Regions from separate parts of the Aeromicrobium sp. P5_D10 genome, predicted to be linked through region 1. Evidence: riboswitches for the same ligand, from Rfam matches in the RefSeq annotation. Region 1 holds a riboswitch; each other region holds the start of a gene.
What was found. Region 1 has a riboswitch for cobalamin ahead of ACXJKC_RS10565 (ABC transporter substrate-binding protein). Riboswitches for the same ligand answer to the same signal wherever they lie in the genome.

Region 1 (3,213 bases):
CATGGTTCTTCGCCGAGGGCGGCAAGTCCTCCCTCCCGAGCGCTGCTCGAGAGTTCGTCGAGCTCATGGCGGCGGCCGACGCACCGCTGTCGGGAATACTGCGGTCCTACGAGGTGGGTCACGCCAGGATCTGGAACGGCTACACCCGCTTCCTTCGCGAATCGTCGCTGCCTCACGAGCGTCGAGCCGAAGCGCTGGAGGTCGGGTCCATCCGCATGTTCGAGTACATGCAGGCCATGACGAGCGAGACCGTCGTCATCTTCAATCACGTGCGCATGTCCATGATGCAAGAACATGAGTCGCGCCGTGGTGAGATCGTCAAGGGAGCTCTGGCAGGCACGGTCGGTGCAGCGGACCTTCATGACCTTCTCGGCTACAGCGCCGGCGAAACCCACATCGGCTATGTGGCGTGGTCAACCGCCGAGGGCATCGCCGGGCAAGTGGGCGAGTCCGTGCGGCGGCGTATTGCCGGTCTTGCTCGCCAACACCTCGCGGTGCCGGCCGGGGTGTCGAGCGTGCACGGATGGTTCACACCCATTTCGGCGTCGTCGTACGACCGGCTGCGCGAAATCGAGCTTCCACCCGGCGTCGGCGTGGCCTTCGGCGCTGCCCGCGCCGGGATTGACGGCTTTCGACACACCCACGACGAAGCGCTGTTGACCGCGCGAATGCCCGTTTCGCCGGGCCGCGTCGCGTGTTTCCCAGATGCGGCAGTCGAGATTCTGGCTTCCCAACGTGATGATCTGGCTCGCCGGTTCGTGGAGGATCAACTCGGCCCGTTGCTGCAGCACGAGGGCCGCGACAGGCTTCTGGTGACGATGCGACACTTCCTGAACACCTCGGGGAGCCCTTCACGATGTGGGCGGAGGCTGGGAGTGCATGCGAACACCGTGACCCAGCGCATCCGACGCATCGAAGGAATTCTGGGGCATCCGATCGACCCCGAGAATCTCTCACTGCGTGTTGCCCTCGCGGTACAACCGCTCCTGTCGAACGAGACCGTCTGACTCGACGACGCCACGTCCTGCAGTTCGCTCCAGGCATGGTCAGGAGAACCCCGAGACCGGGCGAGTCGAGCCCTTGCTAGGCTGCCAGCGAACCAGTCGTACCCATTCGTTTGGGTCAGGGAATCCGGTGTGACTCCGGAGCTGACGCGCAGCGGTGAGGGGGACGGAGGTGGCATCGCCACTGGATCGCAAGATCTGGGAAGGCGCCACCATCCGGTCGAACCCGAGTCCGAAGACCTGCTGGTTTGCGGTCGACTCATGTCGGCCGGATCATTCGTCAGGCTCCGCGCAAGAGCCTCAGATCACAGGAATCACGTGTCTTTTCCTTCCTTCACGCGCTCTGCCGCCTGGGCGCTCTGCGCCGGGCTTGCCGCCTCCGTCCTCACCGCCTGCGGAACCAGTGAGTCATCCGACCGCGACGCCTCGACCCCGGGAGCGGGCGAAGGCAGCACGACCTACCCGCTCACGCTCAAGGACAACTGCGGCACCGACGTGACCATCGAGGCGGCACCGCAGCGTGCCGTCTCGGTCAACCAGGGATCGACCGAGATCCTGCTCTCTCTCGGCCTGGGCGACCGCATGGTCGGCACCTCGACCTGGACCGACGAGATCCGCCCCAACCTGGCAAAGGCCAATGCCACGGTTCCCCGCCTCGGTGACAATGCCGTCTCCTACGAGAGAGTGCTGCAGGAGGAGCCCGACATCGTGACGGCGTCATTCGGCGGCTCCCTCAACGACGAGGACCCTGACCGGCGTGCGCAGTACGCCAAGCTGGGCGTGCCCACGTACGTCGCCCCGTCGCACTGCGACGGTCGCACCGACGAGAGCGGCGATGGACCCCGCGAACACCCGCTCGAGATGGACGTCATCTACCAGGAGATCACCGACCTCGCCCAGATCTTCGACGTCTCGTCCCGCGGCGAGAAGCTGATCGCCGAGCTCAAGTCCCGCATGGCCAAGGCCACCGAGAACGCCCCGAAGAGCGACGTGTCCATCGCGTACTGGTTCGCCAACACCGAGCTGCCTTACATGGCCGGAGCCAACGGCTCGCCCGGCGTCATGTCGCGCACCGTCGGCGTCGAGAACGTCTTCGACGACACGGTCACCGAGTGGCCCCAGGTCAGCTGGGAGAGCGTCCTCGACCGAGACCCCACCGTCATCGTGCTCGGCGACCTGCGCCGCAAGTCCCAGACCGGTGACAAGCTGGAGGACAAGATCAAGTTCCTCGAGTCCAACCCGGTCACCAAGCGCCTGACGGCAGTGCGCAACAAGCGCTACGTCATCATGAACGGCGCTGACATGAACCCCTCGATCCGCACGGTCGACGGCACCGAGAAGCTCTCCAAGGCGCTGGCCGAGCTCGGGCTCACGCGTTGAACCAGGCCGATCCGACGCTCGCGGTCCGGGGTGCCCGCGGGGCGTTCTGGGCGGTGGGCCTCACGGCGCTGGCGCTGTCGATCGCCGTGGCGATCACGATCGGCCCGGCCGATCTCTCAGTCGGCGAGGTGTTTGCCGTGGTCGGCCAGCACCTCGGATGGGGTGACGCAGGCGTGTCACGCATCCGCGACGGCATCGTCTGGGAGCTGCGCCTGCCGCGCACGCTCCTGGCGGCCGTGTGCGGCGCCGGTCTGGCGATCTGCGGCGCGATCATGCAGTCACTACTGCGCAATCCGCTCGCCGACCCGTTCGTGCTCGGCATCTCCTCGGGCGCCTCGACCGGGGCCGTGCTTGTCGTGATCCTCGGCGTCGGCGGCGGAATCATCACCCTGTCGACCGGGGCATTCCTCGGCGCGGCCGTGGCATTCTCGATGGTCCTGCTGCTTGCCGCCGGTGCCGGCGGCACGCCCGATCGTGTCGTCCTCGCCGGCGTCGCTGCGACCCAGTTGTTCTCTGCGCTCACCTCCTTCATCGTCACCTCGTCCGCCGACGCCGAGCAGACCCGCGGCGTGCTGTTCTGGCTGCTCGGCTCCCTCAGCGGCGCGGGTTGGACCGACGTCGTCACGTGCGGGACTGTGTGCCTCGTCGGCCTGGTCATCTGCATCGCGTTGGCCCCTGCACTCGATGCCTTCGCCTTCGGCGAGGACGCCGCCGCATCACTCGGGATCTCGGTCCGCTGGGTACGGATTGTGCTTCTCGTAGTCACCGCGCTGATCACTGCGACGCTCGTGAGCGCGGCCGGAGCGATCGGGTTCGTCGGCCTCGTCCT
Region 2 (3,213 bases), on a different contig from region 1:
GCGGCATCAGGCTGCTCCTCGTTCGTGGCCACTGTGCGGTTGGCCACTGTGCGGTTGGCCACTGTGCGGTTGACCGATGTGAGCCTGGACCGACTGATGCAGCGTCTCCGCGCTCACATCGTCAACTGGCAGGTATTCGGCGCCCATACGTTCGGCGAGTGCGACTGCCAGTCCGAGTCGCATCGGACCACGCTCGCTGTCGATCACGACCGTCGTGACGCCGAGTGCTGCGATCTCGTCGGCTGCCTGACGCGATCGAGCGACCGCGTCAGTGCCTCCGGTGGCACGACCGTCCGTCACGACGATGAGCAGTGGACGCCGGCTGGGATCGCGCAGGCTCTCGCGCCTGATCACCCGGGCTGCCTCGAGCAGGCCTTCTGCGACGGGCGTACGACCACCGGCAGGCAACTCGTCGAGCCGTGCGGCCGCGATGTCGACGGACTGTGTCGGCGGCAGAGCGACCTCGGCGCCCAGGCCACGGAAGGTCACAAGACCGACCTTGTCTCGGCGCCGATAGGCATCGAGCAGCAGCGCGAGAATCGCGGTCTTGACCTCGGTCATCCGCTTACGGGCCGCCATGGAGCCTGACGTGTCGACGCAAAACAGCACGAGATTGGATTCGCGACCTTCGCGCACTGCGAACCGCAGGTCCTCGGCGTGCAGTGCGACCTTTCCGTTCTGTTGACGATCGGCCTGCTTGCCGGCCGCGGCCATCAGCGTCTCGACCAGGTGCAGCGAACCTGACGGTTCTTGGGTCACCCCAACCCGCCGTCCATGCGAGGTGATGGCGCGGCTGCGCCGTCCCGCGGCTCCGTGGCCGGTTCCGCGTACCGTCAGCGCTTTGGGCCGCCAGGCAGGTGTGCTGGCAGAGACGACCGATTCGTTGCTCGCACTGGTAGGCGGCGCAGGCTGCTGGGCCGGAGCATCTTGAGGTTCGGCCGGTGCAGAGTCGTCACTAGGACCGTCAGGCTGATCGCCCCCATCCTCGCTCTCACCCGGTGGCGAGGGCTCAGGCTCCGGTTCCGGTTCGGGCTCCGGCGGCGGTTCAGGAGGGAGTTCCTCATCACCCAGGATCTGGTCGAGCAACTCCTCATCGAGGCCCGGAGCGTCGAACGGATTACGACGCCGACGGTGCGGCAGTGCCAACAACGCTGCGCGGCGGATGTCTTCGCGTGCCACCTCGTCCCGTCCGTTCCAGGCAGCGTGGGCGACAGCGGTTCGGGCGGTCACGATATCGGCGCGCAGACCGTCGACCTCGAATGCCGCGCACACTTCTGCGATCTTCAACAGCGCCGCGTCGGTGAGTTCCACGAACGGCAACCGAGCCCGAGCTGCGTCGATCCGCTCGGTCAACGCGTGATCAGCGGCCTCGAACTGTTTGACGAATGCAGCGGGGTCCAGATCGAAGCTCATCCGTCGGCGTACGACCTCGGCCCGCAGGTGAGGCTCACGCACCGCCGACACCTCGACCGTCAGACCGAAACGGTCGAGCAGCTGCGGCCGTAGCTCACCTTCCTCGGGGTTCATCGTCCCGATCAGCACGAACCGCGAGGCGTACTCGAGCGAAACGCCGTCACGCTCGACCGTCACTCGGCCCATTGCCGCCGAATCGAGAAGCACGTCGACCAGGTGGTCGTGAAGCAGGTTGACCTCGTCGACATAGAGCAGGCCGCGATGCGCCGCGGCAAGCAGACCGGGTTCGTATTCGACCTTGCCGTGCGAGAGCGCTCGTTCCAGCTGGATCGAACCCAGCACCCGGTCCTCGGTCGCTCCGACCGGCAGTTCGACCAGCCGGGCGGGCCTCACCGTCGTCGGGTGATCGGATGCGAACGGGCCGTCGGGTGAGGCCCCGGCAGCGTCGGCCGGATCGATCGAGAACCGGTCCGCGGCGAACACCTCGACCGGCGGGAGGACCCCGGTCATGGCCCGCACCGTGGTCGACTTCGCCGTACCCTTCTCGCCACGCACCAGGACGCCGCCGATGTGGGGCGAGACCGCATTGAGGATCAGGGCCAGGCCCATGTCGTCGAGCGCATCGCTCTGACAGCCGAGTACGGCAGAAAAGGGATATTGCAGTGGCATGGAGGCTCCCGCTCGATTCGCCGTCGGCTGATTACGCCGAAACTGTGGTCAGGCGCGGGGCCGGTCTTCGGACTTATCAAGTCCCCCAGATTGCAGGGGCCTGACTCACCGCAGCGGGCCTGTGTCGGACTCTCACCGACTTCCCAGATTCTCCCCTCAGATCTTCCGCACCGTTTCCGATGCCTGGACCCTTGGGGCACCTCGTGCCGCTCATGACGATAGCGTGGCGAGCAATGTTGGCCACCGATCCCCCCTCTGCTTCGACATCTCTGAGCGTCATCGGCATCGGCGCGGGCGGCTGGGACGATCTGCCCCAGGCGCATCGACGAATCGTCCTCGGAGCCGCAGTGCTGATCGGCGGCGGACGTCATCTGTCGATGGTTCCGTCAGTCACCGGGCAGCGCCGCGAGACCTGGCCTTCGCCCCTTCGCGAGCAGCTCGCCCCGTTCATCGCGGATCTCGTGAGCGGACCGGTCGTTGCGCTTGCCTCCGGCGATCCTCTGATTTCTGGCATCGGCACGACACTGATCGATCTTCTGGGAGCCGATCACGTGACAGTGCACCCCGCTGTCTCCTCGGTGTCCTTGGCACGGGCCCGGCTCGGCTGGTCGTCCGAGTCCTGTGTCGTGGTCAGCGTCGTAGGACGTGACCCGGCCCGAATCCTGCGCGAACTGGCGCCGGGTCGACGTCTGATCGTGCTGTCGTCAGATCAGGACACCCCCGGACGGATCGCTGCACTCCTCGTCGAGACCGACTACGGCGACAGCACCCTGCAAGTCCTCGGCAACCTCGGCTCAGCGGAGGAAACGCATGTCACCGCCAGCGCCCAAGCCTGGTGCGATACGGCTCCCCGGCTCAACATCATCGGAATCGAGCTGTCGGGCCCGCGCAAGATGGGCTGGACGACAGGACTGCCCGACGACGTCTTCGACAACGACGGCCAGCTGACCAAACGCGATATCCGCGCTTCGGCTTTGGCGCGTCTGTCTCCGACGCCCGGCGAACACCTGTGGGACGTCGGCGGTGGCGCCGGATCAGTCGGCATCGAGTGGATGCGGGCTCATCCGAGCTGTTCGACCACCGCTGTCGAATCAGACGCCGACCGCGCTGGCCGCATCGGACGCAATGCCT
Region 3 (3,213 bases), on a different contig from region 1:
ACACAGTGACGAACGGGATGTCGATGCCATGGTCGTCCGCGAAGGTCGTCATCGCGTGTTTGGACTCGGCCGCACCGATGAATCCCACCGGACAAGCCACAATCGCTGCCGGACGCGGTGCTCCGTCGATCAGCATCTCCAGCAGGTGGAACAGTGCAGTCGGCGCATTTCCGATGGCGACGACCGCGCCGTCCAAGTGCGGCTCCCACAGTGAGACGGCCGCCGCAGTGCGGGTCGTCCTCCACTGTTCGGCGAGGGCGGGGACCTGCGCCTCGTTCAGCATGCACAGCACAGCGTTGTCTGCCGGCAACCGGCTGCGCGTCACGCCTTTGACCACCATCGTCGCATCGCACAGGATCGGCGCCCCGGCACGCAGCGCGGTACGTGCGGCAGGCACAAGTCGATCATCGACCACGAGATCGCCCACCAGGTCGACTTGGCCGCTGCCGTGGATCATCCGTACCGCAAGCTTCTCGGCGTTGGGCGGAACCAACGACAGGTCTGCTTCGCGCCGGATCATGGCAAATGAGTCGTCGTAGATCGCCGGGCCACGATCGATATAGGCGTAGTGACGCGATGGACGCTTCAGTTCGGTCATGGCTGCTCCTCAGGAACGAGAACGCCGCGCCACGGCGTGATGATCACGCCAGGAGCGGAGCTGGTCAGTGCGTGGATCGTCATCCGATCGAGTCCGGCCTCGGTGACAGCTTGGTGCCGGCCTCCCGGGACGTCACCGTAGGGAAGCGGTTGCGACGGCGGCGGGATCCGCATGTCTGGGAGAGCGGACGTCGTCAGTGGTTCAGTGAGCTCGGCGACGTGCCACGCCGCGGTGGCTCCAGTTCCCCGTCGTTCGACGAACTGCTCAGCGAGTTCGACGAGGCGCGCTGCCGCCGCATCCAACGAGATGACCTCGCTCCAGCCGGAGCCGACTCGAAGCTGTACGAGTTCGTGGTCGATCGCGACGAGTCCGAGATCGCAACTGCGGTCGATCAGATCCCCACGCCCGTCGTCGAGCACGAACAGGAACCGTCCGGGCAGGTCGGCCAAACGCGGCGATGACAGTAGCCGCTGATCGAGTTCCACGGCGCTCCCACGCAGATCCGCGCGTCCGCCCGCCAACCCGGTCTGGGGCGAGACCATCACATTGCGTATCAGCTCGTGGCTGCGGCTCGGCAACAGTCCGGTGCTCTCAAGTGCGGATATCACTTCTGCCGGAAGCCCGTCCTCCGCCTGTGGCAGGCCACGCAGTTGGAGATTGGCCCGCGACGTCAGGTGGACTCGACCGTCGCCGTAAGTCCCGGCCACGTCCGCGAGCGCTTCTAGCGAGGACGTCGCGACATGCCCGCCGATCAGGCGTAGACGCACCAGCATGCCGTCGTCTGCGCGCCACGGGCGCAGCGCTCCCGGGCACCGATCCGCACGGCTGCGGTTGGAAGACATCGCGCCAACCCATCTGGTCTCCGGGCCCGTCCGCGAGGCCGCCTGTGACCTGGCGGCGGTTGCCGCTAGGGCCAGCAGGTCTTCGGACTCGGGATCACGCGGGCCGAAGCGCCTTCCCGGACGTGTGTCCAGTGGCTGCGACTCAAGAGCCGCGTGCTGGCCCGTCACCCTCACCGCTGCGCGTCAGCTCCGGATTCTCACCGGATTCCCTGACTCCACGAGGTGGAGAAACTGGCGCGCCCAGCATAACCCCGCCGTTACGGACCGATGGCGGCACCGTCCGCTCAGCCGACGCTGGGCACGGCATCGTTCGTGATGTGTACCGATTCCGCGAAGTTGGCGATCTGCTGATTTCCCCAGCCGAGACCGTCCCAGACTTGGATGACCAGGAACGTCCCTGATGCTTGCTCGACAAACAGCGTGCGGGTGTCACCGGCGCCCTTCATGTGCGCGATGACTCCCTCCTGGTCTCCTACTTGGACGCGGTCCAGCTTGACGCCGCTCGGCACGCCGGTGTCGGACTGTGTGGAAACCGCAATCGTGCCCTCAAGACTCGTCATGCCTTCCACCACATCGCCTTGTTCAGCATCTTTCGGCGCCAAGGTGAGCAGCCCGCGAGTGTCATCCCTGATCTGCCAACCGGCCGGAACCATGTCGAGGACGTAGCCCGTCGGCTGCTTGCCGCTGTACGACACCAGCTCAATGGCAGAACCTGACTGCGGCGGTGCGGCAGCTGTGATTCCCGGCGCATCCGGATCGGTCGGTGACGCGGTCGGGGCCAAGATCGCGAAGGTCCCTATCGCGGCGGCCGCCACCAACGTCGACCCGACGCCGAACCGGCCGGCACGGCGTCGGCGCATGACTCGGCGGGCGCGGGCCAGGTCGGCATCGGCGACCGAGGGGGTCGGATCGTGGGACAGCCCGGCGGCCTCATGCATCAGCGTACGAAGATCGGTCATGACAAGCTCCTGGTGATCGGTGTTGCCAGCGCGACGGCCGGCGGTTCGGGGGTCCTGGGGGCCGTGACATCCAGGACGTCACGTAGTTGGTCGAGCGCCCGTGACGTCTGGCTTTTCACGGTTCCGTGCGAGCAGTTCAGTGCATCGGCTGTGTCGGCGACGCTCATATCGTGGAAGTACCGGTAGACCAGCGCAGCCCGCATACGCGGTGGCAGATTGCCCATCGCTTCGTGCAGGGCATCGATTCTCTGCGACCCCGCGTCGGGTTCCCCCGACTGGCGCTCCGGCATCACGGACAATGTGCGTTCGCGGCGCCGCCACGGTCGGCGGTGCTCGTCCATCAACGCATTGGCCAGCGCACGACGGACGTACCCTTCAGGCTTGGTCGCCTTCTGGAACAGCGGCCACGACAAATAGAGCCGGGTCAAGGTCGACTGCACGATGTCTTCGGCCAGATGCTGATCACCTGCCGTCAGAAGCGTCGCGGTACGCAGCAGCTCAGCACGACGAGCCAGCACATAGGCATGAAACTCCTCGTCGCGCGAAGATTTCATACGCTTTCCTTTGATCTCATGCCCCTATGACGGATGACGACCACGTCGAGGTTGCATCGACACCGAACTTCCGTCCGGAAGCGAATCCGGTGCCAGTAGTCTCCTGGGCGTCGACAACATGCAAAGGACCCACATGACCAACACCGCCGACCTGGGCCCGGTTGAGCTCTCGTTCCACGACAACGTCGCCGTCATCACACTCGATGATTCGGATCATCGCAATCCGTTGAACGACGCGATGGTCGCCGCGATCGGGCAGG
Region 4 (3,213 bases), on a different contig from region 1:
GTCGCCACGCCGTGCGGGAGCGGTCCGCTGTCGACGTAGATCGCGCGGGCAATACGATCTGGCCGTTGATCGACCACGGCGTGGATCACGGTGCCACCTCCGCTGTGACCAACCAGAACCACCGGACCATCGGCGGCGTCGACCAGCGCCACGACTGCTGCGACGTGATCGGCCAAGCCGATTCCCGACCGGTCGGTCTCGACGGACTCGAGTCCGGGCAACGTGACGGGTGTGACGTCGTGACCGGCGGCCAGGAGCGCGGGCGTCACCTGCTGCCACGACCAGGAGCCGAGCCAAAAACCGGGAACGAGGATGAGATTCATACCGCCCACGGTAGACACGGCCACCGACAGATAACATCACGTCGTGACTCTTGAACTTCTGCCCGCTGTCGACGTCGCCGATGGACAGGCCGTGCGCCTGGTCCAAGGAGCGCTCGGTAGTGAGACCTCCTATGGCTCCCCGCTCGACGCCGCCTTGCAATGGCAAGCCGATGGGGCCGAATGGATCCACCTCGTCGATCTCGATGCGGCCTTCGGCAAGGGCTCCAATCGCGAGCTGCTCGCCGATGTCATCGGCCGTCTCGACGTCAAGGTCGAGCTGTCAGGCGGCATTCGCGACGATGCTTCGCTGGAGGCGGCGCTGGCGACCGGCTGCACACGCGTCAACCTTGGCACAGCGGCGATCGAGAATCCCGACTGGTGCGCCAAGGTCGTTGGCCAGTACGGCGATCAGATCGCGGTGGGCCTCGACGTACGCGGCACGACGCTGGCTGCCCGTGGCTGGACCGAGGACGGCGGCGACCTGTTCGAGACCCTGGCGCGCCTGGATCGCGACGGCTGCGCCCGCTACGTCGTCACCGACGTGACCAAGGACGGCACGCTGACCGGGCCCAACCTCGACCTGTTGCGTCAGGTGTGCGCCGTGACCGATAAGCCCGTCGTCGCCTCGGGCGGCGTGTCGAGCCTGCAGGACCTGCGTGACATCGCGACGCTTGCCGACCTCGGCGTCGAAGGGTCCATCATCGGCAAGGCGTTGTACGCCGGTGCGTTCACCCTGCCCGAAGCCCTCGCCGCGGTACGCGAGGTCTGAACCCATGGCGTCGGGCGCGGAGATCTGGTCGGGCTTCTCGGCCGATCCTCGCGAGCCGGACGCTGCGCTGCTCAGGGCGACCGATGCCGACCGCGATCATGCCGTCACGGTGCTGCGCGACGCCTATGCCGACGGCAGGCTGACCCGCGACGAGTTCGAGGCACGGAGTGCCGATGTCCTGGGCACCCGCCTCGTGGGCGGGCTTGCAGCGTTGCTGACCGACCTGGTCGTGGCGACCCCCGCCCCGGTCGTGAGGCAGGCGGCCAACCGTTCCAGCCTGCAGGTCCAGGCGGTGACCCAGTACCAGCGCGATCTGCGCGACGCCCGCAATGGGTGGATCTTCGTGTCCGGGCTGTGCGTGGCGATCTGGGGTGCCACGAGTATCGCGAGCGGCGGGCTGTTGTTCTTCTGGCCGATCTTCCCGAGCCTCGGCGTGGGGATCGGCTACTTCTCGATGCGGCTGAACCGCGAGTCGCGGATCGAGGCGATCGAGGACAAGATCGCTGCCAAGCGTCGTCGTCGGCGCGGGCTGGGATAGGACGTCGGTCACATCAGGACCTGACTACGCGGGAATGCGTTAAGGTCCGTTCTTGAGTCACGGAAATCGTGACTTGCTGTAACCAGTTGCACTCGTGCTGGGGGAAGTCGGTGAGAATCCGGCGCTGTCCCGCAACCGTGTGTGGCGTGAGCGATCGCGCCACGAGTCGGAGTACCTGTCACGAGGGTGTCTGGCCAAGTCCTGCCGCGGAAAGCGGGACATGGCCGAATCGTTCTCCGATTCGATAACAGCTCCGCGCCAGATTCTCTGACGCGGAGTTTTGTGTCGATCGGGACGTTTTCTCTGCCATGCCTTACCTCTGCGGGGTCCGAGCAAGGAGAGAATTCATGGGATCCCGGTCCATCATCGAAAGACGGCGTCGCAGCCGAGTGGGAGCAGCGCTGATCAGCGCGTTCACCACACTTGCCCTCGTGCTGGGGCTGGCTCCGGCCGCCCAAGCAGCAAGCGACATATCGGTCTACGTGACCTTCGAGGGCTACAACATCGGTCAGGGCTACTACGTCGAGCCGGTCAAGGTGACGGTCCCGGAGGGCTCGACGGCCGCGGCTGTCACCGAGAGCGTCCTGGATGAGACATCGCACCAGTTCACCGCGTTGGACGCTGGGGATACCAGCAGCGCGGGCTGGTACCTGTCGGGCGTCAAGGGCTTCGACAAGGGAACCGCGAACGTTCCGTCGTACATCACGAGCCAGCCGGGATTCGAGCTGACCGGCACCGACGGAGACGCGTACCTCGGCACGCCCGACTACAACTCCATGTCTGGCTGGATGTACACGGTCAACAACGTGACGGCCCAGGTCGGTGCGGGTGCACTGACTCTGCACGATGGTGACGTCATGCGGTGGCAGTTCACGCTGTACGGCTATGGCTGCGACCTCGGCCTGGCAGATTCTTGCTGGGAGAGTGAGTCCTACTTCTCCCAAGTCGACAAGACCGATCTGATCAGGGGCATCGGCAAGGGCAAGACCGCAACGGCTACTGACGCAGAACTTGCCACGGCCAGGACGACGGCCGTGAATCCCACTGCCACGCAGCAGCAGGTCACCGCTTCGCTCACAGCACTGAACACCGCGGACCCAGCTTCTTCGTGGGTTCGGCTCACCACGACTGCACAGGGTCAGTTCCTGACCAAGCTGCGCGAGAAGCTGGTCAGCGACTTCGGCCAGACCGCAGGCGACTACGACTACAGCGTCGTCAAGAAGCTCAGCATCACGGGAACGTTGAACGCTCAGGACTACACGGATCTGCGTAACGCTTCGTACGCGGGGACGTCGATCGAAGAGCTCGACCTGTCGGGTGCGGTGGACGCGACGACCTACGCCCTCAGCGGCATGACTGCGCTGACCGATGTCAGCCTGCCTCCCGTCGCCAACTACACCGTGGCGAATCCGTTCCAGGGCAACAGCTCGCTCCGCAACGTCGTGGTCGCCGCCGAGACCTACACCTTCGGCTCCACCACGACGTTCAACGGCATCACGACGCTGGAGCGCATCACGTTCCTGCACACCACGAAGCCGTCGCTGAATGCCTCGACCTTCAACGGTTCGAACAACGCTGACCCG

Region 2: another riboswitch for cobalamin. It lies ahead of ACXJKC_RS14770 (magnesium chelatase subunit D family protein); the one in region 1 lies ahead of ACXJKC_RS10565 (ABC transporter substrate-binding protein).
Region 3: another riboswitch for cobalamin. It lies ahead of ACXJKC_RS14745 (nitrite reductase); the one in region 1 lies ahead of ACXJKC_RS10565 (ABC transporter substrate-binding protein).
Region 4: another riboswitch for cobalamin. It lies ahead of ACXJKC_RS18100 (fibronectin type III domain-containing protein); the one in region 1 lies ahead of ACXJKC_RS10565 (ABC transporter substrate-binding protein).

The regions. Positions count from the first base shown of each region.
Region 1 covers NZ_JBFUME010000005.1:14,302-17,514, forward strand. The annotation lists gene ACXJKC_RS10560 (PucR family transcriptional regulator) at 1-1,007, shown strand, start outside; cobalamin riboswitch at 1,084-1,266, shown strand; gene ACXJKC_RS10565 (ABC transporter substrate-binding protein) at 1,323-2,384, shown strand; gene ACXJKC_RS10570 (FecCD family ABC transporter permease) at 2,381-3,213, shown strand, end outside.
Region 2 covers NZ_JBFUME010000006.1:448,932-452,144, reverse strand. The annotation lists gene cobO (cob(I)yrinic acid a,c-diamide adenosyltransferase) at 1-7, opposite strand, end outside; gene ACXJKC_RS14770 (magnesium chelatase subunit D family protein) at 7-2,076, opposite strand; cobalamin riboswitch at 2,138-2,286, opposite strand; gene cbiE (precorrin-6y C5,15-methyltransferase (decarboxylating) subunit CbiE) at 2,316-3,213, shown strand, end outside.
Region 3 covers NZ_JBFUME010000006.1:443,055-446,267, reverse strand. The annotation lists gene ACXJKC_RS14750 (precorrin-8X methylmutase) at 1-598, opposite strand, end outside; gene ACXJKC_RS14745 (nitrite reductase) at 595-1,440, opposite strand; cobalamin riboswitch at 1,497-1,691, opposite strand; gene ACXJKC_RS14740 (hypothetical protein) at 1,725-2,399, opposite strand; gene ACXJKC_RS14735 (SigE family RNA polymerase sigma factor) at 2,396-2,953, opposite strand; gene ACXJKC_RS14730 (enoyl-CoA hydratase-related protein) at 3,087-3,213, shown strand, end outside.
Region 4 covers NZ_JBFUME010000010.1:92,261-95,473, forward strand. The annotation lists gene ACXJKC_RS18085 (alpha/beta fold hydrolase) at 1-323, opposite strand, end outside; gene priA (bifunctional 1-(5-phosphoribosyl)-5-((5-phosphoribosylamino)methylideneamino)imidazole-4-carboxamide isomerase/phosphoribosylanthranilate isomerase PriA) at 367-1,092, shown strand; gene ACXJKC_RS18095 (DUF1707 SHOCT-like domain-containing protein) at 1,097-1,630, shown strand; cobalamin riboswitch at 1,683-1,827, shown strand; gene ACXJKC_RS18100 (fibronectin type III domain-containing protein) at 1,978-3,213, shown strand, end outside.